Parashewanella spongiae: one gene and its partners. The protein of the gene in region 2 binds, or shares a complex with, the protein of the main gene of each other region. Links are inferred from orthologs where the notes say so. Each region holds a gene or a part of one and is shown on either strand. Other genes may lie near its edges.

Region 1 (10,803 bases), 1.6 Mb from region 2 along the record:
TTCTTCTTCTCTTTGCCAATAGCCATGCATAACTTGAGGGCCTTTAACACACAACTCCCCAATTTCACCTTGAGGTAATACGTTTCCTGCGTCATCACGTATTTCTATAATCGTACTTGGGGCTGGAAATCCAATAGCGCCGTTATAGCCATCTAGGTCATAAGGGCAGCAAGTTACTAATGGTGATGCTTCCGTCAAACCATACCCTTCTAAGAGTCTTGTTTGTGTCATTTCTTGATATTTTTCAGCAACAGCTCGCTGTACAGCCATACCGCCACCAATGGATAATTTGAGGCCTGAAAAATCAATGAATTTAAATCGCTCATGATTGATTAGAGCGTTAAATAAGGTGTTTACACCTGTTAGGACTGTGAATTTGTATTTATTTAGTTCATCGATGAATGCTGGAATATCCCGTGGATTAGTAATCAATAAATTCTTACTTCCTTTGTGGACAAAAAGCATACAATTAACGGTTAAAGCAAAAATATGATAAAGCGGTAATGCCGTTACAACTAATTCATTACCGTCATCTAATACCGGTGAATAAGCGCCACTTGCTTGCAATACATTAGATACCACATTTTTATGAGAAAGCATTGCACCTTTAGAAACCCCTGTAGTTCCTCCGGTATACTGTAAAAAAGCTAAGTCATCTGGGACGATTTCTGGTTTGATATATTGCATGCGACGTCCAGCAGACAAGGCTTGTCTAAAAGACAGGGCATGTGGCAATGAGTATTTTGGAACAAGCTTTTTAATATACTTGACAACAAAATTAACTAACGTCCTTTTTGGTGTACTAAGTAAATCACCTAGACCTGTTATAATTACGCTTTCTACTGGTGTATCATCGACGACTTTTTCTAGGGTGCTCGCGAAATTAGATACAACCACAATAGCCTTTGCACCCGAATCATTTAACTGATGTTGTAGTTCTCTTGGTGTGTATAACGGATTAACGTTTACAACAATCATTCCAGCTCTAAGCACACCGAAAAGTGCAATCGGGTATTGAAGCAAATTAGGCATCATTAACGCTACGCGGTCACCTTTTTGTAAGCCTAAATCATTTTGTAGATATGCAGCAAAAGCTCGGCTTCTTTCTTCAAGTTTTCGATAGGTGACTGTGGCGCCCATATTCATAAAAGCAGGCGCATCAGAATATTTAGTTACAGCGGTTTCAAATAAATCAACTAAAGAAGAATATTGTGTTGCGTCTATTTCTGCCGGTACATTTTCCGGTAAATTATCAAGCCAAGGCTGATTCACATTGTTCTCCTAACTGCACCATGAATGAAGGTGTTATTCTGTTTAATATAATAATTTCGTTTATCAAGCTTTCATATGTCAAACGATACAGGATATCATACGCTTGTTTGAATTTTTGAATATTATCATCACATAATTAAAACGAGAATCCTAGAGACTATTCCCCTGTATCGCTCACATTTAAATCAAGTGTTTTGACTTATACCAATTACAGTAATTAAATGCTCAGCTCAGAGCTATGTATGCGCACAAAGTACAAACGAAATTGATGAAAACATAGTTTTTCTACGTTGAGATAATTTTGTGAAGTAATTTTTGCGCATACAAGCTCCCGAAGGGCCCGCTACAGGTTTCCAATACTGCGTTGTACGTTTTTGAATTATCCCGACATGAGCGCTAAGTGCGTTGAACGTCAGTTTTGTATGGCGGCCGGAGGGAATATAGTACTTCGAACATGCACCTTGTACTTAAAAGCCTTTATCTCTTGCTAAGTGAGAGATTACTGTTATTGGTATAAGTTATCTATATCTCTTAAACGGCATATCAGAACTTTTCTAATATCGATTTATCTCAAAAAATCAACTTCAAGAGTAATGGGAGTTTTTATTTGACGAAATCATTTATGGCTGACGCTGTGGCTTCGACATTTTCCATATGGACGTGATGACCACCTAATAAGGTTTTTACTTGATAGGATATAAAAATTTCATCTAACTCTATTGGCTTCTTTTGATCAGAGCTAACACTTTTATTCCCAACAATAATTAGAGTAGGAACTGAAATATTTGACACAATATTTCTTACTTGAGCCAGACTCAGACGCCATGGCGAACTTAGCATGAGTTTAGGATCTGTTTTCCAACAATAACCTCTCGTTGTTTTAAACAAATTACGATGCACAATTCTCTCGCAATTCTGATAGTCAAGATCTGTAACCTTAGCTCTTACTTTTGCCACATTTTGAACAGATGAGTAATATTTTTGATTTTTACTAAGCCTCAATTGCTTCTTATGTTGCTCAATGCTCTCCTGTAACCTTGATCCAGCCAGTGATTCCGGTTCGAAAAGCGGTGTTATTGACTCGATTAAAATTAATTTATCTATTTGATGACTAAATTGTGAAGCAAAGATTGCCGCAATTATCCCTCCAAAAGAATGCCCAATTAACCCTGCTACTCTCATGTTCAAAGTTTCTGAAAAGTGGCTAATCAGTAATTCGAGATCAAATACATAATCCATTAAATGTAGAGGATAGCCGGTTTGTCGATGTTGAGAGTCACCATGACCGGGCCAATCAATAGCGATAACTTGATGATCGTTAATTAGCTCTGCCATTTGTTCAAAACTATTCGCATTATCTAACCAGCCATGCAGCGCTAATAAAATTGGTTTGTTTGGATCTCCCCACTTTCGAGCAGATAACCTAATATGCGGAAGTTGAATATTTAAAACATTTTCAGAAGAGCACAGTTTACTCATTTTTTTGACCAACTAAAATCAAGTGTATTTTTTTGCAGAATACAATATCGCAATGTTTGTTGCGCACCAAATGAGTACCCACACTAATGCTGGAATCCATGTCATTTGGGCCAAACTGTATGCATCACCTTGTCTACCTACATTAAGTAATGTCACCACACTTGAAATACCGTTCAACATAATACTCATGCCGAACAGCTTAAAGAAATACTTTAACCATTTAGTATTTAAATATTTAAGTGATAAAAAGAAAGAGAAGCCGAGCACGATTAAAATCAAAATAGTAAGAAGATCTCGTGACCATAGAATCAGCACTAAAGAAATAATAGCCAGCATAGAGATTGAAAGGTATTTACTATATGTATTACTAGTAACTTTTGACAATTTGTATAAAAGAAACCCAAAAATAGGCGCACCAAAATAGCCACTGAAAGCAATAACAACGGCAATACCACCTAGACTAAAGCATAAGCCAGCACCGTTAATAAATAGTTGTATCCGACTGACTTCACCACCCGTCAATATTGCTGCGATAGCATGAGATAATTCGTGGAAAAAAGTCGCTGCCCATACAAAAGGAAGGTTTACTACTGGAATTTGCATTAATATTGCTGCAGCAATGAGGTACAACCAGAAATAAGTGCTATTTGAGCTAGAAATGCTTTTTGTTATTGTCATATCATTCTACTATTTTATGCTTTGATTAAAACTCGGGTTATGCGTAAGTATCAATACCGATACTATTGCGTATAGTCTCTCTTTCGACTGTATGTTGAGTAATTAAGTATGCCGAAATTGCTTTTTTGTTTTCAGGAGACTGTGAATCGAACTGAATTGTACTTTTTTCCCATCGCTCAATACTAATCATAGCCGATCGATTATCAGCAATAGCTGGCATTTTTTCGTCAGATGGTTGAACCTGAATTATTTGCTTTGAATCTTGTAACGTTGAAGGGATAGCCTTTGGGGCTGTCAACATATTACTAGAGCGTATTTGTGAGTACGACAATAGTGAAATGGTGTTCATGTCTATCCCTACATTTTTTAAAAGGTTTAATTCTTATACCAATTACAGTAATTAATCTCTCACTCAGCAAGAGCTAAAGGGTTTCAGTGCAAGGCACAAGCTCGAAGTACTATATACCCTAACGGCCGCCATACAAAGCTGGCGTTCAACGCACTTCGTGCTTTTGTCGGGATAATTCAAGTGCTTGTAACGCAGTAATGAAACCCTTTAGCCTTGCCCTTTGGGAGCTTGTATGTGTTCAAATTACTTCTCAAAATTGTCTTGACGTAGAGCAACTATGTCTTCATCAATTTCGATTGCACTTTGAGCACATACATAACTCTGAGTTGAGCATTTAATTACTGTAATTGGTATTACTATTTAGATTAGACAAACTCGCTAACGAACACAATTAAACGCAACAAAAAACTAACAACTAATATTTGTCAGTGTAAACCCATGAATGTTTATCCAGTAAAGCCTTAGATTTCATAGCCCGTCATTCCCGTAAAACAGGAATCCAGTGACTTTGGGTGTTCAAATAAAGCGCTAGATCCTCACTTTTGTGGGAATTGTGAAATTACTACATGGAGTTGTGCATATCACTCACTCATGCGGTTGCCCTGTAATACTTAGGATTATCGACCAGGCAATTTCTTCCAAGTCACCTTATCTCTAACGTAAACTGGTTTCAATTCATCGACTGTTGTAAACAAATTGCTATTCCATGCAGCTATAGCCAGTTTTAACATAGCTTCTGCTTTAGGAAACTTACACTCATTGTTTACAGCGACAAATGAAAAAACACTTAATAACTCTGGATAGGTGTCAAAGCCTGTTCCACAAACTACGACTTCTTGATTATTATTGAGTTTTGAGTCAATTTGATCTGGGGCACTGACGTTCTCATCGCTTATTCTATTCACAACGTTGTTATTAACTAAGTATTGAGCCCAATACACTTCACCCATTCGAGCATCAATCGCCGTCATTATTTGAGTAACTCCAGCATCTGCCGCTTGTTGAGCCATCGCATCTAGGGTCGAAACACCGTAAACCGGAATATTTTGCCCGAGCGCTAGCCCTTGTACCATACTGGTACAAATGCGTATACCTGTGAAACTTCCTGGACCACGGCCATAAACAATTCCATCAACATCTTTTATTGTGATACCTGCTTTTGTAAGGAGCGTATCAATCATCGGCAATAACCTTTGACTATGTTCTCTTGGAGCATCAACTTCTTCAGTATAAACCTTACCATAAACAGTAAGCGCAACAGAGCAGGCTTCTGTACAGGTATCAACAGCAAGCAGGGTTGCTTCAAAATTCGTCATATTATTACCACTGGTATTCGCGATTCACAAAAGTTCGGAAAGCTCAAAATTATATACGAATTAACCGAAAAACCTTAACGATTTACTCTATGAGTAGTTGATTAAGGCTAAATTATCTCAAGTTCAGGGTGAATTATCGACAAAACTCCTTTATTTGCCTAAAAATTCGATCGCTCGGGAATGGGATCGTGTTTTGTTCATTTCAGGAATGGACAGTAAGAAATTTTTACCATAATCGTGAGTCACAATTCTCTCATCAAATATCGTTATGAGCCCTTTATCGTTTTCATGACGAATTAAACGCCCAATACCTTGTTTTAGTTTTAGAGTGGCTTGAGGTAATACCGTTTCTATGAAAGGATCTTCACCATTTTCAGCAGCTCTGGCTGATCTGAATTTTGTAAAAAACTCTTCCGGTGAAGCGAAAGGTAATTTTTCAATGATAATATTGCTGAGTAAACGGCCTTTTATATCAACACCTTCCCAGAAACTATAAGTGCCAATTAAAACTGCGTTCCCTAACACTTTATATTTACTTAACAGTGTGTCTTTTCCTGCTTGCCCTTGCACCAACAAAGGGAACTCTATTTTATTCCTTAGCAAGGATGCAAGATGCTTAACGGTGTTATGACTCGTACAGAGAATAAAAGTTCTTCCTTGATTAATCTTTATAAGTTCAATGCAAATACCAAGCAATGCGTTGGAAGTTATTTGAGTGGAGTTCTCTCGTTTATGAGTGTATTCATTATTGTACCTTGGGACATATAACATAGTTTGAGCAAAAAAATTGAATGGACTTTCAATAATTGTACTTTTACATGATGACAAGCCTAAACGTGAAGAAAATTCATCTAAACTCTTATTATATGAGAGTGTTGCGGATGTAAAAATACAACTCACTCCTTCATTAAAGTATTGCTTAAACTTTCCCTTAACTGACAGTAAAGCGCTATTAAATGTTACAAAATTATTAGTGTTATCAAAAAAATTCACAATCTCGGCATCAGAACTTTTCAGCACGCTGACTAAACTTTCGAGTAATATCACGGCTGATGATATGCGAATATCAAACTCTTCTGATCTCCCCGATAATGAGCGTAATATGCCAATAAACTTGGTACAGTTATCAACCCATTCCCAGAGTAATACCGCGCGTTCTTTGTGTGTCAGCACTGAATTTACTATCACTTTCCCGCTGTAATTGGACATGAAACACTTTTTCCAATGCATGTAGGATAAATTCATTTTAGCTAAGGCTTGTTCGAAAATTTGGCTATCACCAATATGCTCACGATAACAATCAAATAAGTTCGTAATCACTGTGTCTATTTGTTTCTCTGATATACGCTCTCCACACATTACGCTTATTGTCTCTGGCAGCGAATGTGCTTCATCAAAAATAACAACTTCAGCTTCACCAATTACCCCGCTGCCACTTAAAAAATTAGATTGAACCTTTGAAAATAAAAGATGATGATTGGTGATTAAGATATTAGATTCTTCAGCTTTAGTTTTAGCTTTCCGACTAAAGCAATTTTGATAATAATGACAATGTTCACCAATACAATCATATAGATTAGTTCTCACTTTTTCGATTGCAATCGATTGTTCTGACACAGTCGATAAATTATCTAAATCTCCATCAATTGTATGGAGAGACCATTGTTTTATCCGTAGAAATTCGTCAAGCACAGATTCTGAATGACAAGTCGTTTCGGTTATTTCTTGCTCTAATTTAAAATGACAAAGATAGTTACTAATACCTTTTAAAATGGCAACTTTAATATCTTTATTAAGGAATTTTTTCGTAAACGGTAAATCTTTATCAAATAATTGTTTTTGTAAGTTTTTGGTTGCAGTACTAATAATGACTTTTTTCCCGCTCAGCACGGCTGGTATTAAATACGCATAACTCTTACCAATACCTGTACCGGCCTCGATGACTAGCTTGTGCTTTTTAGAAATACTTTCGGCGACTAATTCAGCCATGTCACGTTGACCTGATCGAAATTTAAAGTGCTTTAGCCCTTTTGAAAGAGAGCCGTTTTCCGTAAAAATTTCTACTACTTGACCAATCAAATTTTTCATTAAATATCTAAAAATAGAGAAGTGTTATCTACCTATTATTAAACATTGGCTTTATTTCATAAACTAATATATTTTTTTCATTTTTTATCTTGCATAAATATTTAAAATCAGTAAGACTAAAAAGTAATCAAATTGAATAAAACTTATCAACAAGGCAAAAACATGAAAGTACAACTTAACACTACTCATCAGCATCATCATCATATGAATTAGTCTTCGGTTGTACTCTGCCGAAGGACGATTCCTTCTGGTGGACTGTTTAAGTTGAAAACAAACCCCTGAAGGAATTCAGGGGTTTTTTAGTTTCAGAGCAAAATTATTTATTTAGGCTTTAGCGTTTCAAATTAACAGGACACATCCATGACATCGAATAGACTTAGAGTTGCACTACAAAAATCAGGTCGACTAGCAATCGAATCCCAAAAATTACTCAAAACCTGCGGGATAAAGTTCAACATTAATGAGCAGCGTTTGATTGTTCATTCAGACAATCTGCCTATTGATATTCTACGTGTTCGTGATGATGATATTCCCGGATTAGTGATGGATGGTGTCGTGGATATTGGTATCGTAGGTGAAAATGTTTTAGTCGAAGAGCAACTAGAGAGACAGATTTACAATAAACCAGCGAGTTATACTAAAATCCGCCAATTAGATTTCGGTTATTGTCGGCTTTCGCTCGCGGTTCCTGCGGAGTTTGATTATCAACAACCCAATTCTTTATCAAATCTCCGTATTGCTACAACTTATCCCAATTTACTCAAGCAGTTTATGCAAAACAAAGACATTGCTTATCAAGATTGTATTTTAAAAGGATCGGTAGAAGTCGCACCAAGAGCTGGGCTTGCAGATGCTATTTGTGACTTAGTTTCAACAGGTGCTACTTTAGAAGCTAATGGTTTAAAAGAAACAGAAATAATTTTTAAGTCAAAAGCTTGCATCATTCAATCCCCTGCTACACAACCCGATGAAAAGCAATTACTTATAGACACCATCATGTCTCGGGTAAATGGTGTTATTCAAGCAAAAGAAAGTAAGTACATTATGCTTCACGCACCTAAAGATAATATTCAGTCAGTAATAAACTTATTACCGGGAGCTGAAAACCCAACTATCTTACCCTTAAGTAGTTCAGGTGATATAGGAAATATGGTCGCCATTCACGCTGTTAGCCGTGAAGATGTCTTTTGGGACACTATGGAGCAACTCAAGCAACTGGGAGCGAGCTCTATACTTATTCTCCCCATCGAAAAAATGATGGAGTGAACAAAATGATGGATATCCTTCGTTGGAGCAAATTGACAGCATCAGAACAGCTCAAAGCACTCTCACGAGCCGACTTAGTAATGGATACAGATGTATCGACTCAAGTTCAACAGCTTGTTGATATTGTCAAAAAGAATGGTGACAAAGCCGTTAACGAGCTGACAAAAAAATACGATAACCTCGATATCGAAAACTTCAAAGTTTGTAATGATGAATTGAAAAATGCCAGTCGTTTGCTTGATAACAACCTAATTGATGCTATTCAAGTTGCTTACTCAAATATCAACACCTTTCATACTGCGCAGCTTCAACAGTCTATCAAATTAGAAACACAAACAGGCATTAGCTGTGAACTGCGCACAGAAGCGATAAACTCTGTAGGTTTATATATTCCAAGTGGAAGCGCACCACTCATTTCAACAGCATTAATGTTGGCGATTCCAGCACATATAGCAAAATGTGAAAGAATAGTATTGATGAGCCCTCCTCCGATTCATCCTGCAATACTACACATTGCTAATGTTTGCGGCATTAATGAGATTTATCAAATAGGTGGAGTGCAAGCCATCGCTGCGCTTGCTTATGGGACAAACACCATTAAGCCTGTAGATAAAATTTTTGGTCCGGGAAATCGATACGTAACAGCTGCTAAAAGTATCGTTGCTTTTGATGACCAAATAACCACAACGATAGACATGCCAGCAGGTCCTTCTGAGGTATTGGTTATCGCTGATGAAGATGCGAACCCATCGTTTATCGCTGCAGATTTGTTATCGCAAGCTGAACATGGCGAGGATTCTCAAGCCATTCTTATTACTCATTCAGAAAAACTGGCTTTAGATGTTGTTGATTCAATTAATACACAATTAGCTAATTTAAGCCGACAAAAAATTGCAAAAAAAGCATTATACAATAGCCGAGTGATTATTGTTGATTCAATTAAAGAAGCCATTAATTTATCAAATCATTATGCACCTGAGCATTTGATCATCCAAACAGAATCACCACGTGAGCATTTAAAACAAGTAAGAGCCGCAGGTTCGGTCTTTCTTGGTAAATTTAGCCCAGAAGCTGTGGGCGACTATGCGAGTGGTACCAATCATGTTTTGCCAACTTATGGTTATTCACGTTCGGTATCAAGCCTTACTCTCTCGGATTTTCAGAGAAAATTTACTGTTCAATCACTGACTTCTGATGCCTTAATGAGTTTAAGCAACTCTGTAATCACTCTCGCGATGAATGAGCAATTAGACGGACATGCTAATGCAATTGAAGTTAGAAAACGTTTCATCGAGGAGAATAGGTAAATGCCAGAATCTAATAGTAAAAAACAATTAGCAGAAGACTTATTTCGAGATGACATTAAGGACATTTCGACTTATCAAAGCGCTAGACGCATTGGTGGTGAAGGAAACATCTGGATTAACGCTAATGAATCTCCTTTTAGTAACTTCGCAACGAACACAATCGATTTAAATGGCATTAACCGCTATCCTGAGCCACAGCCGCAACAACTTATAGAAGCTTATGCTGCTTATGCTAATGTTGAAGCCGATCAATTACTGTGTTGTCGTGGTGCTGATGAGGCAATTGAATTATTAATACGCAGTTTTTGCCAACCAAGCATTGATAGTATTTCCTATTTTGGGCCTAGCTATGGAATGTATAACATTTCAGCTCAGGCCAATGCCGTTCAGGCTAATGAAATAGCATTCAACAATGATTTTACTCTTCCTGAGAATATTTCATTAGCGAAAACATCCAAACTAATCTTCGTTTGCAATCCAAATAATCCGACGGGTACAGTGATTGAGATAGATGAAATTGAATCTTTGCTCAATAAACTGCCAAATTCACTGGTTGTCATTGATGAAGCATATATCGAGTTTGCTTCTGCCTATTCATCAATTAGATTACTTGATAGATATCCTAATTTAGTAATTTTAAGAACGCTTTCAAAAGCTTTCGCATTAGCTGGGGCTCGTTGTGGCTTTCTAATCGCATCTGAAAATATCGTACAACAAGTTAATCGAATCATAGCTCCTTACCCTATACCAACTCCTATTGAACAAATAGCGATCCAGTCTTTATCAAAGTCAGGAATAGAAATAATGCAGTCGCAAGTTGCACAATTGTTAGCACTCAAAACTGAACTCACCAACGTACTTATCGTTTCAGGTGCGAAAGTGCTTAATAGTTATACCAACTTTATTTTCGCTGAATTTTCTGATCCCGATGATATTTGGACTCGATTAGCCAATAAAGGCATTAATGCACGTCGATATCAGTCTAAAAATCTACTCAACGCCATTCGATTTAGCATTGGAAATTCGCAAGAAATAGAATCAGTCATTA
Region 2 (10,811 bases):
AAAGGAATATCGCCTAGAGAGGCAAGTTTTAAAGCCGCACATGACGCATTACAAGATTTTCAGATATTACTTTTGCAAGCCACCGAAGGGATCATTGACACTTTATTGGATGTGATAGCAGATATTATCGGCGAGCATATCGTTGGCAATCGCCCAGGGAGAAAAGAACCGAGAGCAAAGAAAAGGCGACCGAAACCGACACCAAGGTTACAACATTCAAGAAAGCAAGCACGTAGGCTTAAGGTATATCAGAAGTAATTCTTAAGTTAGTGCCATTGATCTATAGTTCGAAATATAAATGATAAAAAAATTGCTCCAAACCCATTGAATATACACACATAAAACAGCTTATTGAACTAGGCTATTAACTAGTGCTTTAGCTTGCAATTGTTAGGGGAAATAAATATGGAAAATATCAGCTGGATTACAGAAGGGCTTAATTTTCTTGCCAGTCTATTCCTATTAGCCGTTGGACTTGGTGTACTTGCCATTATCTACATGTACTTTGTGGATAAAAAGCAGACGAAACAAGCCATTAGACATAACTACCCCGTTGTTGGCCGATTCAGATATTTATTTGAAAAACAAGGCGAGTTTTTCAGGCAGTATTTTTTCTCTCAAGATCGCGAAGAAATGCCATTCAATCGTGCTGAAAGGAGTTGGGTTTACCGTGCAGCCAAGAAAGCAGATCGTTCTATTGCTTTTGGTTCAACGCGTTTACTTGAAACCGAAGGTGCCATCATGTTTATGAATACGGCATTTCCCACATTAGATACAGATGCCGCACCATCAAAACCCCTTACCGTTGGCGAAGGTTGTCGTCATCCTTATACGACTTCAAAAATTTGCCACATTTCTGGAATGAGTTTTGGCGCTCTGTCGCGCCCAGCTGTACAGGCATTATCTAAAGGGGCGGCAAAAGCAGGTTGTTGGATGAATACTGGTGAAGGGGGGCTTAGCCCTTATCACCTTGAAGGTGGCTGTGATGTAGTTTTCCAAATTGGTACAGCAAAATATGGAGTCAGGAACTCCGAAGGTCACCTCGATGACGACAAATTAATGGAAGTTGCCGCTCATCCCGAAGTCAAAATGTTTGAAATTAAACTTAGCCAAGGCGCCAAACCAGGAAAAGGAGGAATACTTCCCGGTGTAAAAGTCACCCCTGAAATAGCCAAAATTCGCGGCATCCCTGTAGGGCACGACTCAATTAGCCCTAATGGTCACATTGAATTTAAAAATGTTGGGGATATCTTGGATATGATCCATCGAGTCCGCGAAGTGACAGGAAAACCCACAGGTATAAAAGCGGTAATTGGTGATACAACATGGCTTGATGACTTCTTCGACGAAGTAGAAAAGCGAGGGGTTGAAAGCGCACCAGACTTCTTTACGGTTGATAGTGCTGACGGAGGTACCGGCGCGGCACCACAATCTTTAATGGATTATATGGGATTACCACTTAAAGAAGGTTTACCTATTTTAGTTAACACGTTAAAAGAGCGAAATTTGAAGCAACGGGTCAAAATTATCGCTTCAGGTAAACTGGTTGTTCCTTCAAAAGTCGCATGGGCTTTAGCTATTGGTGCTGATTTTATCGCATCGGCACGAGGCAATATGTTTGCACTAGGCTGCATTCAAGCCTTACATTGCAATAAAGATACTTGTCCTACTGGTATTACGACGCATAACCCTAAGCTGCAACAAGGCCTTAATCCAATTGATAAAGCGGAAAGAGTAGCTAATTATAACCGTTATTTACATTATGATTTGGAGCTTATCGCCCATTCCTGTGGCGTCTCCGAGCCCCGAGAATTAGATCGCAATCATGTGAGAATCGTGATGGAAAACGGTTTATCGGTCTCATTAGACAAGTATTACTCAAACTTAAATCGGTAATTCATTTACCAATAATTTAACGGCTGCTATAAAATGCAGCCGTTTTTTTAAGTATTCTTTAACTTAAGTGGCTTGCTGATTCAAAATCTACCGTTAACGCAAAACATCCAACAGTCAAACACAAAAATAAACTCAAAGGAAATAACTATTTTTCTTGAAACATTCATAGATGCACTTCAATCGTTTATAGTTTTACTAGAAATAAATTTAAATTATAAATATTAATGAAAATATATTTAGTCGGTGGCGCAGTCCGAGACGCATTGTTAACTCTCCCAGTAAAAGACAAAGACTATCTTGTGATTGGAAGCACGCCTAAAGAGATGCTCAAACTTGGATATCAGCAAGTAGGAAAAGATTTCCCTGTATTTTTACACCCTAAAACTCATGACGAATATGCTCTTGCAAGAACGGAGCGTAAAACAGGCGTTGGATACGATGGTTTCAGTTGTGATGCTTCAAATTCAGTGACCCTTGAGGAAGATTTACTCAGACGAGATTTAACCATCAATGCGATTGCTCAGGACGAGCATGGGAAATTACATGATCCATATAATGGTGTTATCGATCTAAAAAACAAAGTACTTAGACACGTTTCTGATGCATTTATTGAAGATCCCCTTCGAGTGCTAAGAGTTGCTCGTTTTGCGGCTAGATTTTCTCACCTTGGTTTTACTATTGCGCCAGAAACTCTAACTCTGATGATTCAGCTTTCTTCGTCAGGTGAATTAAGCGAACTCAGCGCTGAACGCATTTGGCAAGAAACAGAAAAAGCACTGAGTTACGACCAGCCACAAGTTTATTTCGAAACATTGAACCAATGTGGAGCTTTAAAAGCGTTATTTCCGGAAGTAGCCGTTTTATTTGGCGTGCCACAGCCGAAGCAATGGCACCCAGAAATAGACACAGGAATTCATACTATGATGGTTCTAGAGCAAGCAGCAAAACTCACAATGGATAAACAAGTGCGTTTTGCTGCATTAGTTCATGATCTTGGTAAAGGCCTCACACCTTCTGAATTATGGCCTAAACATCATGGTCACGGACAAAAAGGTGTTGCTGTAATTAAGCAGCTATGCGAACGCTTGCGTATTCCTAATCAATATCGTGATCTTGCTGTAATTGTCAGTGCCCAACATCAAAACGTTCATAATGCAGCAGAACTTAAACCCTGTACGATTTTAAAACTATTTAACGCCATAGACATTTGGAGGAAGTACGAGCGCTTTGAGCAACTTTTATTCGCTTGTCACGCAGACTCTCGTGGCCGAACAGGTTTCGAGTCCATTGCTTACCCACAAGCGCAATATTTGAAACGGTGCTACCAACAAGCAAGTATGGTTTCAGCAAAAACAATAATAGAACAAGGGTTTGCAGGTTCAGAAATTAAATCACAAATAGATTTAAAGCGATTAGATGCCATAAAACACGTCAAGTTTGAATAATTAACTGAAATAGAATTTATTTGGTCGTAATAACAATAAAAAGACAAATATAAAATAAATTTATATCCTATAAACTTAATGTGTTACGGTCGTTAACTGAACATAAGCTTGCTAACAAAGAAGAAATATTTGAATTAACTTTAGCCAATTTGATTAATTCATGGCAAGTTAGATTCTTTATGACATAATTAGCTCGGTTCGATGGCAACATTTTGTAATCGAAGCATTTAATACAACCACTCTGTAAGGGATTTTTCATGAACAAAAAAGTACTAACAATCGCAGGTCTTGCACTTACTGCCCTATTAGGCGGTTGCGCGAACACTGCAGCTCTAGAAGAAAGTGTTGCTAACTTAGGTAATAAAGTTGATCAATTATCTGCAGAAGTTAGCTCTTTAAAATCAGAGCAAGGCCAACTTGCTTCTACTGTACGTAGTGCTAAATCTGCGGCAATGGATGCTAAAGCTGAAGCTAAGCGCGCTAACGATCGCCTAGATAACATGGCAACTCGTTACAAGAAGTGATTACTTCGCGATTGGCAAGGTAGTGATTACCTTGCCAGTTACTCATACCATTCTATTAAACAGAAAGCTCTCTCAACACTTCACAAGTATTAGCTTAAAAAAATAACCCCACACAATACCGCACCCAGTAGCAGACGATAAATCACAAATGGAATCATTCCCACTTTACTGATCACTTTCAAAAAGTAATGAATACAGATATAAGCCGATACAAAAGAAACAACTGTACCAAAAAATAGCGCATTCATGTCGATGCTTTGTGTACTTTGCAACAGATCTTTAGTCACTAAAATCGCCGCTCCTAATCCCGTTGGTATCGACATATAAAACGAGAACTTAGTGGCTGCTTCTCGACTCAATCCCATCATTAACCCTGCCGTCATGGTTACTCCTGAACGAGATGTGCCAGGAATGAGTGCTAACGCTTGAGCAACACCAATAAATAACGCTTTTTTCCAACCAGCTTGATACTCCGTCAGTTTCCGGTTTGATAAGCTATCAGCCCACCATAGCAACAAACCAAAAACAATGGTCGTAGTTGCGATAACTTCGATTGTTCGGAAGTTAGCTTTGATATAATCTTTGCCAAAATAGCCAAAAATTACAGCCGGAATCGTCGCCAAAATAATCCACCAAGCAAGCTTACTGTCAGGTGTCGTTTGCTGCGTTGCTATACTTTTGCTCCATGCGGTAAACATGTTCCATAATTCGGTACGAAAATAGATCACAATCGCAAGCAATGAGCCAGTATTCACTGCAACATCAAATGAAAAGCCTTGATCTTTCCAGCCCAATAATTGCGATGGTAAAATCAGATGGCCAGAGCTTGAAATCGGTAAAAATTCTGTCAGCCCTTGAATCAAGGCTAAAATAATAACTTGAAAAGTTTCCATATAATTAACCTAATTCTTCCATTTAAACGCTATCGGTTTTAGGTTTTGAGAAGCTTTATCATAATCCTCCCACATTGATTGAAAATCTTGATGTGTTTCAGGATGAATGAGTTCAGGCGCAATTTCAGCCATCGGCCACAACACAAAGGCATTATAAGTAATCTCAGGCCTTGGAAGCTGAACTGGGTGCATACAAATTTGATCATCATACAAGAGTAAATCTAAATCTAAAGTACGAGAGCTGAACTTTATCGCATTGGACTTTCTACCATTATTCTTTTCAATCGTTTTTAATACTTCAACAACTTCAGCAACACTCAAATCAGTAGTTGCGCCGACAACTGAGTTTAAAAAATCTCCGCCTTCAAAACCAACAGCTTCACTCTGGTAAATAGAAGATAAAATGAGCTTGCCAAAGATTGTTTCTAGTGCTTTGGTTCCACTTCTTATGTATTTGTCGGGCTCTATATTACTACCAACACTGATGTATATTTGTGCCACATCGCCTCCTGTGATTAAGTAACTTATTTCTAGCGTTGCCTTATTATTTCAACACCGACAGTATCAGCTTTCTCAATAGCCCCAGGCTTATGAACACAAACTTTTACCCACCTAACGTTAAACTCTGAAATCAAACACTGCGCTGTCATTTCAGCAACAGTTTCAATCAGTTCAATCGGTTTTTCTGTAATGAGTGCTTGGAGCCTGTTTGATACAGTCTCGTAGCAAAGTGCTTGACTATAGTCGTCGGCTTTAGCGGCATTACTGATGTCCCACTCCATATCAAGATCGAGGTAAAGGCTTTGTTCAAGCACTTTTTCCCAGTCATAAACACCAATTACAGTATCTATTTTCAATTGTCGAATTATCACTTTATCCATCTTCATGTCCTAAATACGTAGAGGTCTGATAAGCATTCAGCGACTTAATAGTTATAATGCCAGCCATAGCGAGATCCACAGTAGATTTTGCTCAGCAAAACTGAGTAAATTATAAGTTTGAAATTTTTATAAAATATTTAAAATACATACAAGGTTCTAACGATTTTAAGTCCGAGTAAAATACATTGAAAAATAAATGTTTCAGTTGAAATGTACTTTCAAACATTCGCTGTATAGTAAGAACATAGTCAGTAGTTTTGAAATCAAAGTGCACATGCTAATTTTTGTGGCGTGATAATACACGAATACTCATTTTTATAGAAGGTTACCGGCTCAGTGACAAAAATAATTTTAGTCCTTGCCGATTGATTGAAGTAATATGAGAAAGGGAATGAAAAATGGAAATTTTCACCCCTCTATAATAACTAATACCAATTACAGTAATTAAATTCCAAGCTCAGAGCTATGTATGTGTTCAAAGTACAAGTGAAATTGATGAAGACATAGTTATTACCGACATACACAGCTGTCGTTATTACATTGCTACGTTGAGACAGTTTTGCGTAGTAATTTGGACACATACAAGCTCCCGAAGGGCAAGGCTAAAGGATTCCATTACTAGGTTACAAGTTTTTGAATTATCCCGACAAAAGCACTAAGTGCGTTGAACGCCAGTTTTGTATGGCGGCCGTAGGTAATATAGTACTTCAAACTTGCGCCTTGTACTGAAATCCTTTAGCTCTTGCTGAGTGGGAAGTTAATTACTGTAATTGGTATAACCATTTGTATCATAGAAAGAACATACCAAAAATGAGCAAGTTAAGAGTAAGGAAGCCGATTTGAGCATAGTTGCACTCACTTTATTTATGATGGTAGCCGCCTATTTATTAGGCTCTATTTCGTCAGCCATACTTGTTTGTCGACTTCGCCGACTGCCAGATCCTAGAACTCAAGGTTCCGGCAATCCTGGTGCCACCAATGTACTTAGAATCGGTGGTGCAAGCTCGGCTGCGATGGTGCTCTTTTTTGACATGCTTAAAGGCGCACTGCCTACCTATATTGGTTATAAACTCAATATTGACTCAATATCGTTAGGCTTAATTGCAGTTACGGCGTGCATTGGTCATATTTTTCCTGTCTTTTTTGATTTTAAAGGCGGAAAAGGCGTTGCAACGGCTTTTGGAGCAATGGCACCAATTGGTGAAGGCTTGGCATTATATTTAATGGCAACTTGGGTTATTGTTGTATTGTTAACTCGCTACTCTTCTTTATCTTCAATCGCTACCGCACTTTTAGCACCTTTACTCACATGGTATCTTGACGAACGATTTACTATACCTGTAGCTATGCTCAGTATGCTCATTGTCATCAGACACAAAGATAATATTATTCGTTTAATTAATGGTGATGAACCTAGGTTTACCTTAAAAAACCGAAGCAAAAACAAGCAAAAAAAGTCTCCTTAAACCTAAATAAATCGGTTGGGAGCGTTCATATACGCAGAAAAAATTACTGATAGCAAGGTATGAATAGCAGCAAGTAGTGGTTACCGACATACAAAACTGTCGTTACTTCGTTTCTACTTGCAAAATTTATAACGCAGCTAGCGGTGGTTTTGGCAAGTATATGAATGTTCAGCACTCACCTTTTGGGTGAATTAGGGGTGTTTAGTTTTGTATTTAACTTCAATAGATTAAAGCTAAATTGTGCGTTCAACCGATTTATTTAGGCTGAACACATACATAGCTCTGAGCTGGGAATTTAATTACTGTAATTGGTATTACCACATGGAGTTGTACATATACCACTCAGTCGTGGGGTTGCCCTGCCCACATACCCGTGAAGGATAGTCGGAGGCTGGAAACGAAGTAAGGGATCTAGCGATTTAGAAAGTACCAATCTTTGTCATACCAGCGAAGGCTGGTATGACAATTAAACCCGAAGTGATTAAACTGGCTCTAATGTATCCAAAGGCCACCTTGGCTGTCCCTTAACGGATAAATCTTCAGTCTGCCCCGCTAACAATCGTTGAATACCTGCATAAGCGATCATTGCACCATTGTCAGTACAAAACTCAGGACGAGGATAAAATACCTCACCAGCTAAGCTAGACATCATTTCGGCTAAGTTCGCTCGTAATCTAGAATTCGCGCTCACACCTCCCGCAATAACCAAGCGGTTATATCCAGTCTGTTTTAGCGCTCGTTTACTCTTAATGATTAATGTATCTACAACCGCCTCTTCAAAAGCGCGCGCAATATTAGCACGTGTTTGTTCGTCATCGGGTTCTGCTGAAATAGTATTCGCAGCAAACGTTTTCAGCCCTGAAAAGCTGAAATTAAGTCCGGGTTTATCTGTCATCGGCCGAGGAAATTTATAATGAGTCGCTTCACCTTTTGCAGCCAGTTTCGCTAAACGAGGGCCACCTGGGTAATCGAGCCCCATTAGCTTAGCCGTTTTATCAAATGCTTCACCTGCAGCATCATCTACTGACTCACCTAACACTTCGTATTGACCCACGCCGTCTACTTTGACTAATTGAGTATGCCCGCCTGATACTAATAATGCGATAAAAGGAAACTCAGGTGGCGTGTCTTCAAGCATTGGCGCTAACAAGTGCCCCTCCATGTGATGAACACCTATGGCTGGAATACCTAATGAAAACGCTAGCGCGCGGCCTGCACATGCCCCAACTAACAATGCACCAACAAGTCCGGGACCTTTGGTAAAAGCAATGCCATCAAGATCGCTAAATTGGCAACCTGCTTCATCAAGAGCCTGTCTAATAAGCGGAATCACTTTTCTCACATGATCTCTTGAGGCTAATTCAGGCACGACACCGCCATAATCAGCATGCAGTTTCACTTGGCTATATAATGTGTGGGACATTAAGCCTAATTTTTCATCATAAACGGCGATTCCTGTCTCGTCACAGGAAGTTTCTATACCTAAAACCCGCATTTCTACTATTCTTTATAATCAATCAGGCGAACGATTCTACCCGTTGACTCATTGATTCACCAGCAATCGAAGCCATATAGACAAAAGTTCTATCTAACTCTTCGGTATTGCGCTTTACAAATCGTATCTTGTGAGTGTAAAATTCCGAACCAATTTAAAATCAACCTTGATTGAAAATTAACCCACATGGGTGTTTTCTTTCAAAATTAACTACACCTAAGGGGTGATGGCGTATGCCAATTGTTAAAGTACGTGAAAACGAACCATTCGACGTAGCTCTTCGTCGTTTCAAGCGCTCTTGTGAAAAAGCTGGAATCTTAGCAGATGTACGTGCTCGTGAATTTTACGAGAAACCAACGACTTGTCGTAAGCGCGCAAAAGCTGCTGCAGTTAAACGTCTAGCTAAGAAGCTTTCTCGCGAAAACGCACGTCGCGTACGTTTATATTAATCCACTATGAGCCTAATTGATCAGCTAAAAGACCAGATGAAACAAGCCATGATCGCTAAAGATAAAGCGAGATTGGGAACTATTCGTTTGGCACTTGCCGCCATTAAACAGATTGAAGTGGATACCCGCGAATCTCTGAATGATGATCAGGTAATAGCGGTCTTAACCAAAATGGTTAAACAGCGCCGCGATTCGATTGCTCAATATGAAGCAGCGAACCGCAGCGATCTTGCTGACATAGAAGCCGCTGAAGTGAATGTAATTAATACATTCCTTCCAAAGCCTCTAACTTCAGAAGAAGTTGACGCAATTATTGCGGAAACCGTCACAGAAGTAGGTGCAGCAACCATGGCGGATATGGGTAAAGTAATGGGTGCGTTAAAAAGCAAAATTCAAGGCCGTGCAGATATGGGTGCCATTGGTGCATTAATCCGTGCAAAATTGAAATAACCGCTTTTAACGTTACAGCAGGCCGTGCAATTGCGCGGCTTGTTTGTTTTAATCGGCATAAAGTGGAACTATGGCAATACCTCGTGATTTTATCAATGAGCTGGTTGCTCGCACAGACATAGTTGAACTCGTCAACCGCAAAGTGCCGCTCAAAAAAGCTGGCAAGAATTATTCTGCTTGCTGCCCATTTCACAGTGAGAAATCCCCTTCGTTCACTGTCAGTCATGACAAACAGTTCTATCATTGCTTTGGATGTGGTGTTCACGGAAACGCTATCGATTTCGTTATGGAATACGATCGTCTTGAGTTTGTTGATGCCATCGAAGAGTTAGCCTCACTGATTGGTTTAGATGTTCCTAGAGAAGAATATCGAGGCCCCAAAAAAGATCAAAACTTAAGCCGTGATCTTTATCAGTTGATGGATGAAGCCAATCGCTTCTATCAAACTCAACTAAGACAGCACCCAGAGAAAGAGAAAGTACTGAAATATCTTGAACATCGCGACCTATCAGCGGATGTAATAAGCTCTTTTGGTATTGGCTTTGCTCCAGATGGATGGGACAACTTGCTGGGTCGATATCGTGGCCAACAAGATTCACAGGACAAACTCCTTACCGCTGGCATGTTAATCGAGAAAGATAATGGTCGACGTTATGATCGATTTCGTGATCGGCTCATGTTTCCAATTAATGATAGACGTGGCAGAGTAATTGGGTTTGGAGGACGAGTATTAGGTGAAGGCACACCAAAATATCTCAATTCACCTGAAACACCTATTTTTCACAAAGGCAATGAACTCTATGGCCTCTATGAATTAAAACAAAAACATCGTAATCCTAAACAAATCTTAATTGTTGAAGGTTACATGGACGTAGTAGCATTAGCTCAGTTTGGTGTTGATTATGCCGTTGCCTCGCTAGGCACATCAACCACTGCCGAGCAGTTTCAATTATTACTGCGTAATGCTGAAGAAGTGATTTGTTGCTATGATGGCGATCGTGCAGGCAGAGAGGCCGCTTGGCGAGCCCTAGAAACAGCATTACCCCTACTGAAGCCCGGCGATCAAGTAAAATTTATGTTCGTTGATGATGGTGATGATCCAGACTCGATGATCAGGCGAATTGGCCAAGTTGCTTTTGAGCAATTGATTGCACAATCACAATCTCTTAAATCATTCATGTTTCAAAGCTTAACGGCAGAATCTGGTGGTGATAAAAGCAAGCTTGCTAAACAAGCAATGAATTTAATCGAGAAAATTCAAGATCAAATTTTACAAAACTTATTGCTTGATAATTTAGCCCATAAATTGGGA
Region 3 (10,646 bases), 230 kb from region 2 along the record:
ACAACATTGGACTTAAGGTTATTCACTTTTTTAATGCTGCTTACTGATACTTGGTACCGCTTAGCAATTTTAGATAACGAATCACCACGAACCACTTTATGTTTCATATTCTTTTGATTAGCCAGCAAAGTATCACTTGGTGCGTGTTGTTTAAAGTATTTCAACACCCCTTTATGCAGGGCTTTAGCTAATTTTTTTTGGTGACTACTAGAACGAAGCAGTTTCTCTTCTCTTGGATTTGAAATGAACCCTGTCTCAACCAATATCGATGGAATATCAGGCGATTTAAGTACGCCAAAATTGCCTGATTCAGGATGTTTTTTATGTAATTTGGTAACCTTCCCAACTTCTGAAACCAGTTGTGATGCAATGGTATGGCTTAGAGCCATAGATTTATCCGAAACCATATCAATTAAGGTCATAGCAAGATATTGTTCACTATCATTACCTTGGATAATACCACCAGCTCCACCGAGCAGTTCGGAGTGGCGCTCTTTTTGTTCTAACCAACGACCCATTTCTGATTTCGCACGGCCTTTAGATAACACCCAGACTGAAGCACCTCGGGGTTGCGGCGAGGTAAAAGCATCGGCGTGAATCGATATTAACAAATCGACTTTCTTTTTCCTTGCTAACTCGCTACGGCGGTTAATATTAACAAAATAATCACCTTTTCGAGTCATGTATGCCGTCATGCCTGGTGTAGCATCAATTAATTTTTTTAATCGATTAGCAATTTCGAAAACAACTTTTTTTTCAAAAGTGCCAGCAGGGCCAATAGAGCCGGGATCGTCACCACCGTGTCCTGCATCAATAGCGACAATGATATTACGCAGTTTACGGGTGGGCTGCTTCACGATATGAGATTTTGATTTGGCTAAAGGCTCAATATCAACAACAAGCCGATGACCATATGGGGCTGTTGGTGGCAATGAAAACAATTTTGATTTAACCGCTTGATTTAAATCTAAGACGATGCGAGCAGTGCTTTTTTTGGGCGATTTACTGAGTCTGATCCTTTTAAGCAATTTACTGCTATTTTTTATCTTTTTTAAATCAACTTTTAATTTCGTGTTTTCTAAATCAACAACCAAACGATTAGGCTTCGATAAAGTAAAGTGCTTGTATTTAACTTTAGTACCCAAATCAAGCACGATTCGAGTAGACTCAGGTGCAGCCCATACTCGAATACCCTTTAAAGTATTTGCCGCTATAACTTGCAGTGGCAGTAAGAATAATAAAGCAATACTCAATAATCGTGTCATTTGGTTCATAAAGATTCAGTTACTTATTTTATTTTTTCTATCAACTGCTTACCTTGACAAGAATTCGCTTGCATAACAAGTTCACGTCCATGATTAACATAATTTATTTCAATATTTATATCGGCATCAGCAAGTAAACCATAACCTCTATCTGGCCACTCGATAATACAAATGCTATCTTTTGAAAAATAGTCTCGAATCCCCATGTATTCCAATTCTTCTGGATCAAGCAATCTATACAAGTCAAAATGAAACACTTGCATATTGGCAAGTTCGTAGGGTTCAACAATGGTATATGTTGGGCTTTTTACTGCACCAACATGTCCTAGTGCTTGAATTAATCCACGTGAAAAAGTCGTTTTTCCTGCCCCGAGTTCACCAGAAAGATACATAGTAAAAGGAGGAGTAAGATACTGAGCAATCTTACAGCCTAACTTAACGGTGGCAGCTTCATCGATTAAAGAGAATGTGTGTTTTTGCATGATTTGATAACTACTGAATACACGTAAATAAATTATACCGAAAAAAAAGCTGAAACCATCAATGACTTCAGCGATTAATCACTATTTTTTGCAATAATTTTTGTAAAACTACTAAGGTACGCTCTAAACCGTTTGGCTACGCTGTAAATTTAATAGCCACTTACCATAGATAAAAATACCTACAGCTGAAATGGAGCCTATTGCTGCAATGATGTACCACGCCATGCCAACATTGTGTGTCGCATAGAGATATTGGGTTAATGACTGAGCACTTTCACCTGTATAACTGACTAACGTGGTAAATGCTTCTCCCTGAGGAATCGCTGTTACATCAGTTTGCGACATCCCACGCTCTAAAAGTAGGTCACGAGAAAAAATTTCTTTTGAGGCATACCATTCGTAAAGTTTTGGGCCAAAGTAACCTTCTAATCCCCAACCGATCCCTTGAGGCAACATAACAAACCCTAAATACATGGCTTTTTTCCCCTCTGGGGCAATATTGCCCATGAACTCTCCCTTTTTAGGGCTGATCATCATTTCACCGAGAGAAAAAGTCGCAATCGCCAACGCCATAATCCAAGCCGCATTAGTTGCTCCAATCAACAAGAAAGCAACAATACTCAATATGCAACCAGAAAGCATGGCACTTGTAACACGATATTTTGCGGTTAAGGCCGCGACTAAAAAGCAGGTAGTCATGATCAATGCGGCATTAATATTGATCATACCTTCAGGCAAAATTCGAGTCCCTTCAAAATCCATAGCCAGCAATTTTTGCCAGAACACACTCGGAGTTTCACCGCCAAACAAACTCGTCACAAGTACACTCGTATCAACCCACTCAGAAATATGAATAGGAAGTACATCAAAAAGTGAGTTAAACAAAAACCAAAATCCAGAAAACACCAACATGTAGTAGATTACAATTGGCTTTTTTAATTCTTGCCACGCGTCTTTCCACAATACTTGTTGTTTAATTTCACCGCTTTTAATTTGTGCTTTACGCGCTAAACGTGCTTCTTTACCTGGCTCTTTATAAGCCAACAGAAAAACAAAGTTAATTGAAATGATAGCTGCACAAGTATAGAAGACATTTTCCCAAGCTAGCTGACGCATATGAGCCGCTACAATAGGGCCAATAAAACCGCCAACATTTACGATTTGATAAAAAATACCCCACGCCATTGAGGTATTATTACGATTAGTAGACAGTACCATAGTCCCTTGAATACCCGGCTTAAAGATACCTGTACCACCCGCCAAAAGCATTGCACCAATTAAGAACCCCCAAAATGATGGGAAGAACGCCATCACCAAATAAGCGCCAATTTTAATGACTGTAGAAGCGAAAATGGTTTCTTTGTAACCGACTCGGTCTGATATACCACCAGTAAACACAGGAACAAAAGTTTGCGTTATCGCAAACCAAAACATGATCACACCGTAATCGCCTAAACTAATCCCAAGACCACCTTCGGAGGTAGGCGCTTGAGCATATAAAGAGGCGGTTGTTTTTACACCATAATATGAAACACGTTCGACGAGCTCCATACCACCGACAAGCCAGAAAACATAGCTTAAACTGGCAATGGAAGCCCACATGCCTAACTGTTTGACTTCTCGCAGATCATTTCCCAACTCGGGGTTACTCATATCCTGCTCCTTTGTTATTTTTTATCATCCACAGCTTTGAGCAACTAAAAACACACATATTATGATTAGATACTTAATTTATTATCAGTAAATGAATTTCTTCAAAGGGGATACTTTACCTAATTTGTAGCAAAAGGCCAAAACTGAATAGTCAAAATCAAAGTTAAAAAATACAAACCCAAAACGATTACCACTTTAAAAACAAGGAAATAAATAACAATGATGAACCTAAATAAATCGGTTGAACGCACAATTTGACTTTAATCTAATGAAGTTAAATACAGAATTAAACAACTCAAATTAATCCATTAGGTGAGTGCTGAACATTCATATATTTGCCAAAATCACCGCTCGCTGCGTTATAAATTTTACAAGTAGAAACGAAGTAACGACAGTTTTATATGTCGGTAACCACTACTTGCTGCTATTCATGCCTTGCTATCAATAATTTTTTCTGCGTATATGAACGCTCCCAACCGATTTATTTACCGTGAAAATAGCCGATAACACCTATTCCCAAGCCTGTTAGTGAAAGCATAAAAGCTAAAAATCACTTCGCCTTTAGCTTAGGTTGGAAATAATCTTCAAATCTCAGCGAATACAATTTTCATGGTGTAGGGTGATAGAAAAATAGTAGCCAAAGTAAACGCATATGACATCTATGCCTATCATGAACGTTTAGGATGAAAAACAGAATACCTTAGCAAGAATAAATACTAGTGCCTGCAAAATATACACTGTAGACTTATAAGTAATTGGATAAATTCAAGTTTGAGGTGCACAGTCATGGCCCTTACTTCAACACCTGCATCAGAGTCAGTACCAATAACCCTATTCTGTTACTCTGAAAAATTAATTTCGATTAGCGCTGACAGTAAAACTCTAACAAAGTTAACCGCCAGCCACTCCCAAAAATCAGTAGTGCATTTCAAATTTGTAAATAAAGAGGGAGTAGTTTCAAATTCAAGAAAATATTGTGTTTCTTGTGAACAACGTGCTAAAGGTATCGACTTAAAATGGGTTGCTAAACCGTTAAGCATAATCGTAGAAGACTTTCATTCAGAGAATGAAAAATTAGCCATAAAATATTTTGTAAATCGACTTAATGGTAAAAACTATTGGAATTTTTACAACGAAATATTACAAAGCCGATGTGAAGCTGTCCGATCATTTCTTGAAGATGGTATCAATTTAAACCTCCACACTAATGAGGTTATTTACCCAGTAGACAAGTACGCATTTCCAATGAAAACGCGTTTTAAGTTATTTTCAGAGACTGAGTTTTTATTTGGAAACCCAGATCAGTCTGTATTTAATATCCAGTCTTCCCAAACAGCCCTTCATTTAGCGGTCATGACTGGCTCAACTGAAATATCTAAACTGTTAGTCACACATGGCGCGCCCATAAACGCCCAAAACCGACACGGGAACACACCGTTAATCGGAGCAATTTTATGTGCTCACGAAGAAATGGCACTCTTTTTTATTGAACAAGGGTGTGATGTTGATATAAAAAACAGCTCAAAATGCCTTGCTTTAGGGCATGCAATCAAGAAAAAGCTCATAAAGGTGGTAAAAGCCATCGCCCCGAAAACAAAGCATATTAATGAGCCCTCATCTAAGTCTGGTTCTTTTTTAGCCCTAGCCGCCAGCCTAGGATACAAAGAAATTGTGTCTATTCTTCTTGAGAATGGTGCCAATCCAAGTCATGAATCAAACAGCCTGCTTCCTGTTCACTTCGCGGTGCTAAACAAGCACTTAAATACAGCGAAACTTATGATCAGTCAAATACGAACCAGAAAAGAGTTTGATGACTTGGAATTCGAGCAAATGGGGAGGCAATCATTAACTTCATTAATAAAATCAGAAGTTCCAGCTCAGTATCAAGAAGAGTTGATGGTTCTTTTGCGAAATAAGCTGGCAACCTTACCTAATTAAACTGAGCTCGGCGTTAGCAAACCTCAGGTTAATTTCTCACTCGTTTTGCATTGTAACCTATTTGACCAGTATGCCGACTTCGACGTTTAACCTAAAATCATCAGTTGAACGCTGAGTATATGAGTAACTGCTTGAGCAATATGATGAAATTTATCATCATGGCTTTCACCCAATGAGTGAAGTGCTCTACGCTCACAAGCTTGCTAAAATAACTGCTATCTGCGTTGTAACTTTTGCAAGTAGAATAACTACTTGCTGCAAGCTACGCCTTTCTATCAGACATTTTTTCTACGCTTGAGAACGCAGTCAACTGATGTTTCTAGGTTTAACCGTCTTTAAAAATTGTCGGACAGTTATTAATTCGCCCCAAGGGGCTAAGAATTAAAACCGAAGTGATTAAAAAGAATAAAGTAGTGTGAGCGTGGTTTCTGTATCTGTGCTTTTGATATCGTCGAGTGGCTTATTGTTATAGCGTACTACCACTGCAAACTTCATTGCCAAAGAATCGATGACTTTAGCAGTTATCGACGATTCAGAGCGCACATCAAGTCGATCACCAAGATCAACAATAAATTTTTGTTGGAATTTAGAACTTTCACTTAGACTTGCTTGATAATCAACGACACTATGCAGCACCATGTTGCTTTCTTTGCTGCTTCCTGATTCTAAGGCTTGCTCTGCCGTATACTTGTCGTAAATGTAACCAGGACCAACTTCAGCACGTAAAAAACTATGTTCATCATCAAAAAATTTATGACCATAGCCTATAGCTGCAGTAATGCGATAATCAAAACCACGAAATTCATCAACTTCATAACTGCCATTTGCAAAAACGTAGTTATCTTCATTAAACATATAGTTACCTTGAGCGCCGGCTTGATAACGTTTCGCAGTAACGGAATTATCATCTTCTTTATAAAGCCCTTCAATAATGTATTCGTTTTCCCAATCACCCAGCTTATGTTTCAAGTCTAACTTAGCCTTAACCGATGAGGTTTTGGTGTTACCTGTTGTTAATGTTGCCCCAACTTCAGCATCACCACCTAAGGTCTTATCACTTTCAACAGATTCATTGCCAGCGAAAACAGATGAAGACAAAAAAAACAATACATAACAAGCGAATAACGGTTTCATTTGCTTTATACCCATAATAATTGCACATTTCGCACAGCTTAAATTTTCAGCAAAAAATGTCAATTATTATTTAATAATTTTCCCTCAAATATTTTAAAAACTAACCTTTAGGGAGCTATCGATTTAGAAAGTACCAATCTTTGTCATACCAGCGAAGATAATTGGCTGGCATCCAGTGACTTTTATAGAAAAAGTAAAGGTACTAGGGGCTGTTGATCTTTCGTGATTGTTTTTGCAGCGATAAATTGGTTATTTTATGCAAGGCAGAGTTTGTGAGGTTTGGTTATTATCCACATACAAAACTGTCGTTACTTCGTTTTCAAATAAGAAAACGATAACGCAGCACCTTTTATTTAGAAAGAGCGACCAATTTACGCTCTCTCTTTTTTCGATGCTTTTGAGCATTCACTGTTCTGTGTTGTGTCCAGCTCACTTAGATGGCTAAGAATCACTGCTCACGCCTTGAACCTAAAAACATCAATTGAACGCTGAGTATACGAGTAACTGTTTGAGCAATACGATGATTTTATTATCATTTTTTTCACCCAATGAGTGAAGTGCTCTACGCTCACAAGCTTGCTAAAATGACTGCTATCTGCGTTGTAACTTTTGCAAGTAGAATAACTACTTACTGCAAGCTACGTCTTACTATCAGCCATTTTTTCTACGCTTGTGAACGCAGTCAACTGATGTTTCTAGGTTGAACAGATAAATGCTCAAATAGCACAAAATTTAATCCTGAAAGATCAACAGACCTAAGACTACCGACATACAAAACTGTCGTCATTTCGTTTCCGGCCTGCGCTGGAGTGACGAGAACTCATCAGTATACTTTCTTCCGCAACTTTCCTTAGTCGTCTTTCAAGCGCAATTTATTTTGGCAAGCGTTCAGTAAGTAAGCTCAATTTATACTCTCTTAATATACCGTTTGATATATTGTTAAACACTGCTGTTTTATACTGTCTATTAAAGGCTACGTAGATTCTTGACTTAATTTGCTCTTTTCCTTCTGTAGATATCGTAAACGTCTCTTTATCAGCCCTTTCAATTATCCAACCTTTGATTTGTGACCGCTGTTCTTCTGTTAACTCATTAAACAGTTTATTAGCCAATGCAGCGCTACCTGAATGTAACAATTCCTTATTTGATGAAGTCACATGAGCAGAATTTGATCGAACTGCCACTTTCGACTTTTTAGTTTTAGGCAAACCAGTAATCTTTGGGTCACTTCGTTTTGACTCGATCTTCTTACCGGATATATGGCCCCTGTTGGCAACTAAGTCATTTCTTTTTGACGCTACTGATCTTGGTTCTGGTTCCAGTGTATGAGGTTTATTTCGCTTAGCCACGACAAGTAAACCTGATAATCCGCCAGATTGAGGCAGGCTCCCTGTATCAGAATCAGTATCAGTATCGGTTTCACCCTCAGATATCGAGGTACATTCAGAAAATTGATTTGACGTTAGACTCTTTGGATGTAAAGTTGTAAACATTGGATTTTGTGACTCAGCGACAACTGCAAGTAGCTCTAAAGGGTTACAAGGTAATTCGGGAGTCCTAATATATTCTGCATTATCTTCTACTGCTTGGTTACCTTGCATTGGTGACATCGCTAATGCAGAAGAACTTAAAGATGAAGAAAGTATTTCAGGTGGTGGCTGAGGTGACGATGACCACAGATAAAGTGGTTTCCCTTTAAAATTTAAATCAACACTCGGATTTGTCCAAGTATTTTGAATCTCTTTTTTTATTTGCGTTTGAACTGGTAAAGGAATTTTATAAAGCTTTTTAATACGTTGATTTTCTAAGCGTTGCCTCTTGGTTGTTAAGTGAGTAACTTCCACTGCATCGGAAGTTCTTTGGCTTCCAGCACAGGGATACAAAGCGCTCTTTATTATTGGTGTTTGATGCATGGGAGGAGTCATATCTATAAGTGGTGGTGGTAGTGGTAGTTGTTGTTCTTTTGGAAAGTTTTTTGGTGAATAATAGGTTATGTTATTTCGTTCTAGATTTACTTCTGCTTTTGCCTGCGTTTGAAGTACTGCCCTTGGGACACTCTTTGCACAAACCGGTAGTCGCACAGATTTGTATGTACTTCCCCATAACCCTTTAACGCATAGGCCTCTTTGGTGTTGAAGATGTCTTTTAGGGGCTGAATTAACCGATAGCGCTCTATCACTAGGTGAAATTATTGGTGTTGAAGAATAAGCTAGTGTCATAGATGAGGTGCTTGCTTCACTCAATGGCAGCGAATTCAATGGAGGAGAATCATCACTCGACTGTGGAGGAGTGATAAAAGTTGCAGCAGTACCTTCATTAAATTTTTGCACACTTGCAGACATAGCCACTTTATTTTTATCAAAGCGTTTAATTTTTTGCTCAAGATCTTGTTTAGTCTTTTTCAATTCGGTTTCTTTCATTAGCGCTTGACGTTTAACAGCTTCGTTTTCTTTTATTTCTCGTGCCACTACTCGTCTTTGTTTCGATAGTTCTTCTAGTTGACGCTTATCTTGCTCTTCATTTTTTTGTCCTAAAAGCTGAACAGCACTTTGTAGTAGCTCAGGCTTAGTATTCGGTAAAAATACGATTAATGTTTCATCATCGGCTTCATTCGCGCCTAATTGTTGAAAACTAACCACATGATGTGTGAGCCCACGCTTCATTGTACTGCTTAAGCCGAATTCAAATTTATTTATATTGTTTGACACTAACAAGTTATTTAGATCTTCAACACTGTTTTTTGCGTTGTCTGAATCACTAATAAAGTTGATTTGCCAAACCTTCGTCATTAAGTCAGCTAACAATATTTCTGATTTTATGTCCAAAATTGTTTTTAAAAATAAAGCAACTGAAGCATAGTCTTCTGAGGTTACTAGTGATGCATTTTTAATACTGGCTGCTTCAGTTGTTTGATAAGATTGCCTGTAAGTAGATACTGAAGCCGCAGATAACATCCAAACTCCCACATATAAAAATTTGATTAACCAGCATCAAATTAAGTTGAATAAACTTCATTTATTAATTTAATTTCAGCTAATGTTTTCAAGAACAGAATTCAGGATGATAACGAGTAAATCAAAATAGTTTAACAACATAAAGTAGGTTTAATATTTGCTTAATCTGTAATTAAAAATTACAAGTTTTGCAAACTGAGCAATAACTATTATGCAATCAAAACCATCGCTTATATTCATATTAACTTTCGCCGTAATGTCTCATATTTTACTCATTTATCTTTCGTTAACTTATACCAATTCGTATATATATTAAGCCATCCTAAGATTGAATTAAGTGATTAAAAAAGATTAGTCTTAGTTTTTATTTTTCTATTATATTAGGCACTGATTATGATCTCAGCTGCTAGCACAACCTTTGCTTCTACATCAGTTAGAATAGTGAATGCTTCCCCGAAAGCTCTATCAACCTCCATGAGTATTCAATCCTCAAGAAAAAATTTTAAAGTCCAGTCAGGCGGGAAAAATGGAGGTTCTGGATCTGTTCAGTCTATTAAGCAAGGAGAGAAGATCAGTTCTGCTTCAGCAGCATCATCACCCAAAATTCGTCAACATTTTGCAGCCTTTAATCAACATGGGGACACTTACCCTTCCCATAGATATCTTCTGCAATGTAACAGCTCTGGCACACGATTAGTTATCAGGCAACAATCAGCCTCTGAATCAAGTCAAGAAAATAAGGAATGGCATCTAGAACCGGCTCTTTCAACAGCTTTAAGAAAAACAGCAACTCATGCAAGCCAACTATATACGATTCAAACGTCCGACTCTTTGAATGATATGAATCAATATGTATTTTGCATAAGTGGTGATGGTAACACGGTAATTATCAGAGATGCTGATGAAACAGGAACACTTTTAACGAAAGACACGGAATCAAAGGCCAACATTTTGGATGATGACTATAGTCAAAATACATAAAAAAAGCCCGCAAGTCAGCGGGCGATATATTATCAAAAATCGAGCATTAATTAATCTTTGGATCGAGCTCGCCTGCTTGATAAGACTTGTACATAGCTTGCAAAGATTTTGGCTTTATTTTAGACCCCATGCCCGCACAACCAAATGCTTCGTAGCGTGTAGTACAAATATCTGCCATAGCTTCCATTGATGCTTTTAAGAACTTACGCGGATCAAATTCGCTTGGATTTTCAGCTAAG

The links.
Region 1: the proteins of tsaD (region 2) and tsaB are in contact, whole or in part, in a solved structure (PDB 4WQ4), measured with the Escherichia coli proteins. The link is inferred for Parashewanella spongiae from one-to-one orthologs.
Region 3: the proteins of tsaD (region 2) and tsaE are in contact, whole or in part, in a crystal structure (PDB 6N9A), measured with the Thermotoga maritima proteins. The link is inferred for Parashewanella spongiae from one-to-one orthologs. Residues at the interface, in WP_004082750.1 of Thermotoga maritima: Cys10, Asp11, Arg49, His50, Leu82, Gly84, Gly135, Gly136, Glu154, Thr155, Leu156, Asp157, Asp158, Ser159, Glu162, Asp165, Lys166, Arg169, Leu170, Tyr175, Lys213, Thr214, Leu217, Tyr218, Gln221, Arg222, Asn324; in WP_004082108.1 of Thermotoga maritima: Leu37, Gly38, Lys46, Lys57, Val59, Lys60, Ser61, Thr63, Phe64, Thr65, Leu66, Met67, Val69, Pro71, Tyr82, Arg83, Leu84, Asp86, Asp88, Phe89, Asp93, Ile128, Asp130, Glu131, Arg134.

The regions. Positions count from the first base shown.
Region 1 is NZ_CP037952.1:2,665,306-2,676,108, reverse strand. The notes cover bases 3,246-6,146. They hold tsaB (tRNA (adenosine(37)-N6)-threonylcarbamoyltransferase complex dimerization subunit type 1 TsaB), read right to left. Parts: upstream 5,095-6,146; coding sequence 4,396-5,094; downstream 3,246-4,395. Other genes in these bases: E2I05_RS10385 (ATP-dependent DNA helicase), read right to left, coding at 5,245-6,146; E2I05_RS10395 (hypothetical protein), read right to left, coding at 3,467-3,778; E2I05_RS10400 (M50 family metallopeptidase), read right to left, coding at 3,246-3,429. Outside these bases: long-chain-fatty-acid--CoA ligase FadD, read right to left, coding at 1-1,272; E2I05_RS10405 (alpha/beta fold hydrolase), read right to left, coding at 1,876-2,763; more of E2I05_RS10400, read right to left, coding at 2,770-3,245; more of E2I05_RS10385, read right to left, coding at 6,147-7,182; hisG (ATP phosphoribosyltransferase), read left to right, coding at 7,543-8,448; hisD (histidinol dehydrogenase), read left to right, coding at 8,457-9,755; hisC (histidinol-phosphate transaminase), read left to right, coding at 9,756-10,803. UniProt on the Escherichia coli protein: Required for the formation of a threonylcarbamoyl group on adenosine at position 37 (t(6)A37) in tRNAs that read codons beginning with adenine.
Region 2 is NZ_CP037952.1:4,255,079-4,265,889, forward strand. The notes cover bases 6,594-9,502. They hold tsaD (tRNA (adenosine(37)-N6)-threonylcarbamoyltransferase complex transferase subunit TsaD), read right to left. Parts: upstream 8,601-9,502; coding sequence 7,587-8,600; downstream 6,594-7,586. Other genes in these bases: plsY (glycerol-3-phosphate 1-O-acyltransferase PlsY), read left to right, coding at 6,594-7,105; rpsU (30S ribosomal protein S21), read left to right, coding at 8,834-9,049; E2I05_RS16915 (GatB/YqeY domain-containing protein), read left to right, coding at 9,056-9,499. In the rest of the region: E2I05_RS16860 (IS4 family transposase), read left to right, coding at 1-17; E2I05_RS16865 (hypothetical protein), read left to right, coding at 73-258; E2I05_RS16870 (FMN-binding glutamate synthase family protein), read left to right, coding at 406-1,896; E2I05_RS16875 (multifunctional CCA addition/repair protein), read left to right, coding at 2,121-3,341; E2I05_RS16880 (Lpp/OprI family alanine-zipper lipoprotein), read left to right, coding at 3,599-3,865; E2I05_RS16885 (undecaprenyl-diphosphate phosphatase), read right to left, coding at 3,955-4,758; folK (2-amino-4-hydroxy-6-hydroxymethyldihydropteridine diphosphokinase), read right to left, coding at 4,768-5,259; folB (dihydroneopterin aldolase), read right to left, coding at 5,289-5,639; more of plsY, read left to right, coding at 6,479-6,593; dnaG (DNA primase), read left to right, coding at 9,570-10,811.
Region 3 is NZ_CP037952.1:4,494,163-4,504,808, forward strand. The notes cover bases 19-2,762. They hold tsaE (tRNA (adenosine(37)-N6)-threonylcarbamoyltransferase complex ATPase subunit type 1 TsaE), read right to left. Parts: upstream 1,748-2,762; coding sequence 1,289-1,747; downstream 19-1,288. Other genes in these bases: E2I05_RS17870 (N-acetylmuramoyl-L-alanine amidase), read right to left, coding at 19-1,274; E2I05_RS17880 (MFS transporter), read right to left, coding at 1,871-2,762. In the rest of the region: more of E2I05_RS17870, read right to left, coding at 1-18; more of E2I05_RS17880, read right to left, coding at 2,763-3,400; E2I05_RS17885 (ankyrin repeat domain-containing protein), read left to right, coding at 4,187-5,338; E2I05_RS17890 (DUF481 domain-containing protein), read right to left, coding at 5,735-6,472; E2I05_RS17895 (hypothetical protein), read right to left, coding at 7,345-9,426; E2I05_RS17900 (hypothetical protein), read left to right, coding at 9,820-10,407; fba (class II fructose-bisphosphate aldolase), read right to left, coding at 10,454-10,646. UniProt on the Escherichia coli protein: Required for the formation of a threonylcarbamoyl group on adenosine at position 37 (t(6)A37) in tRNAs that read codons beginning with adenine.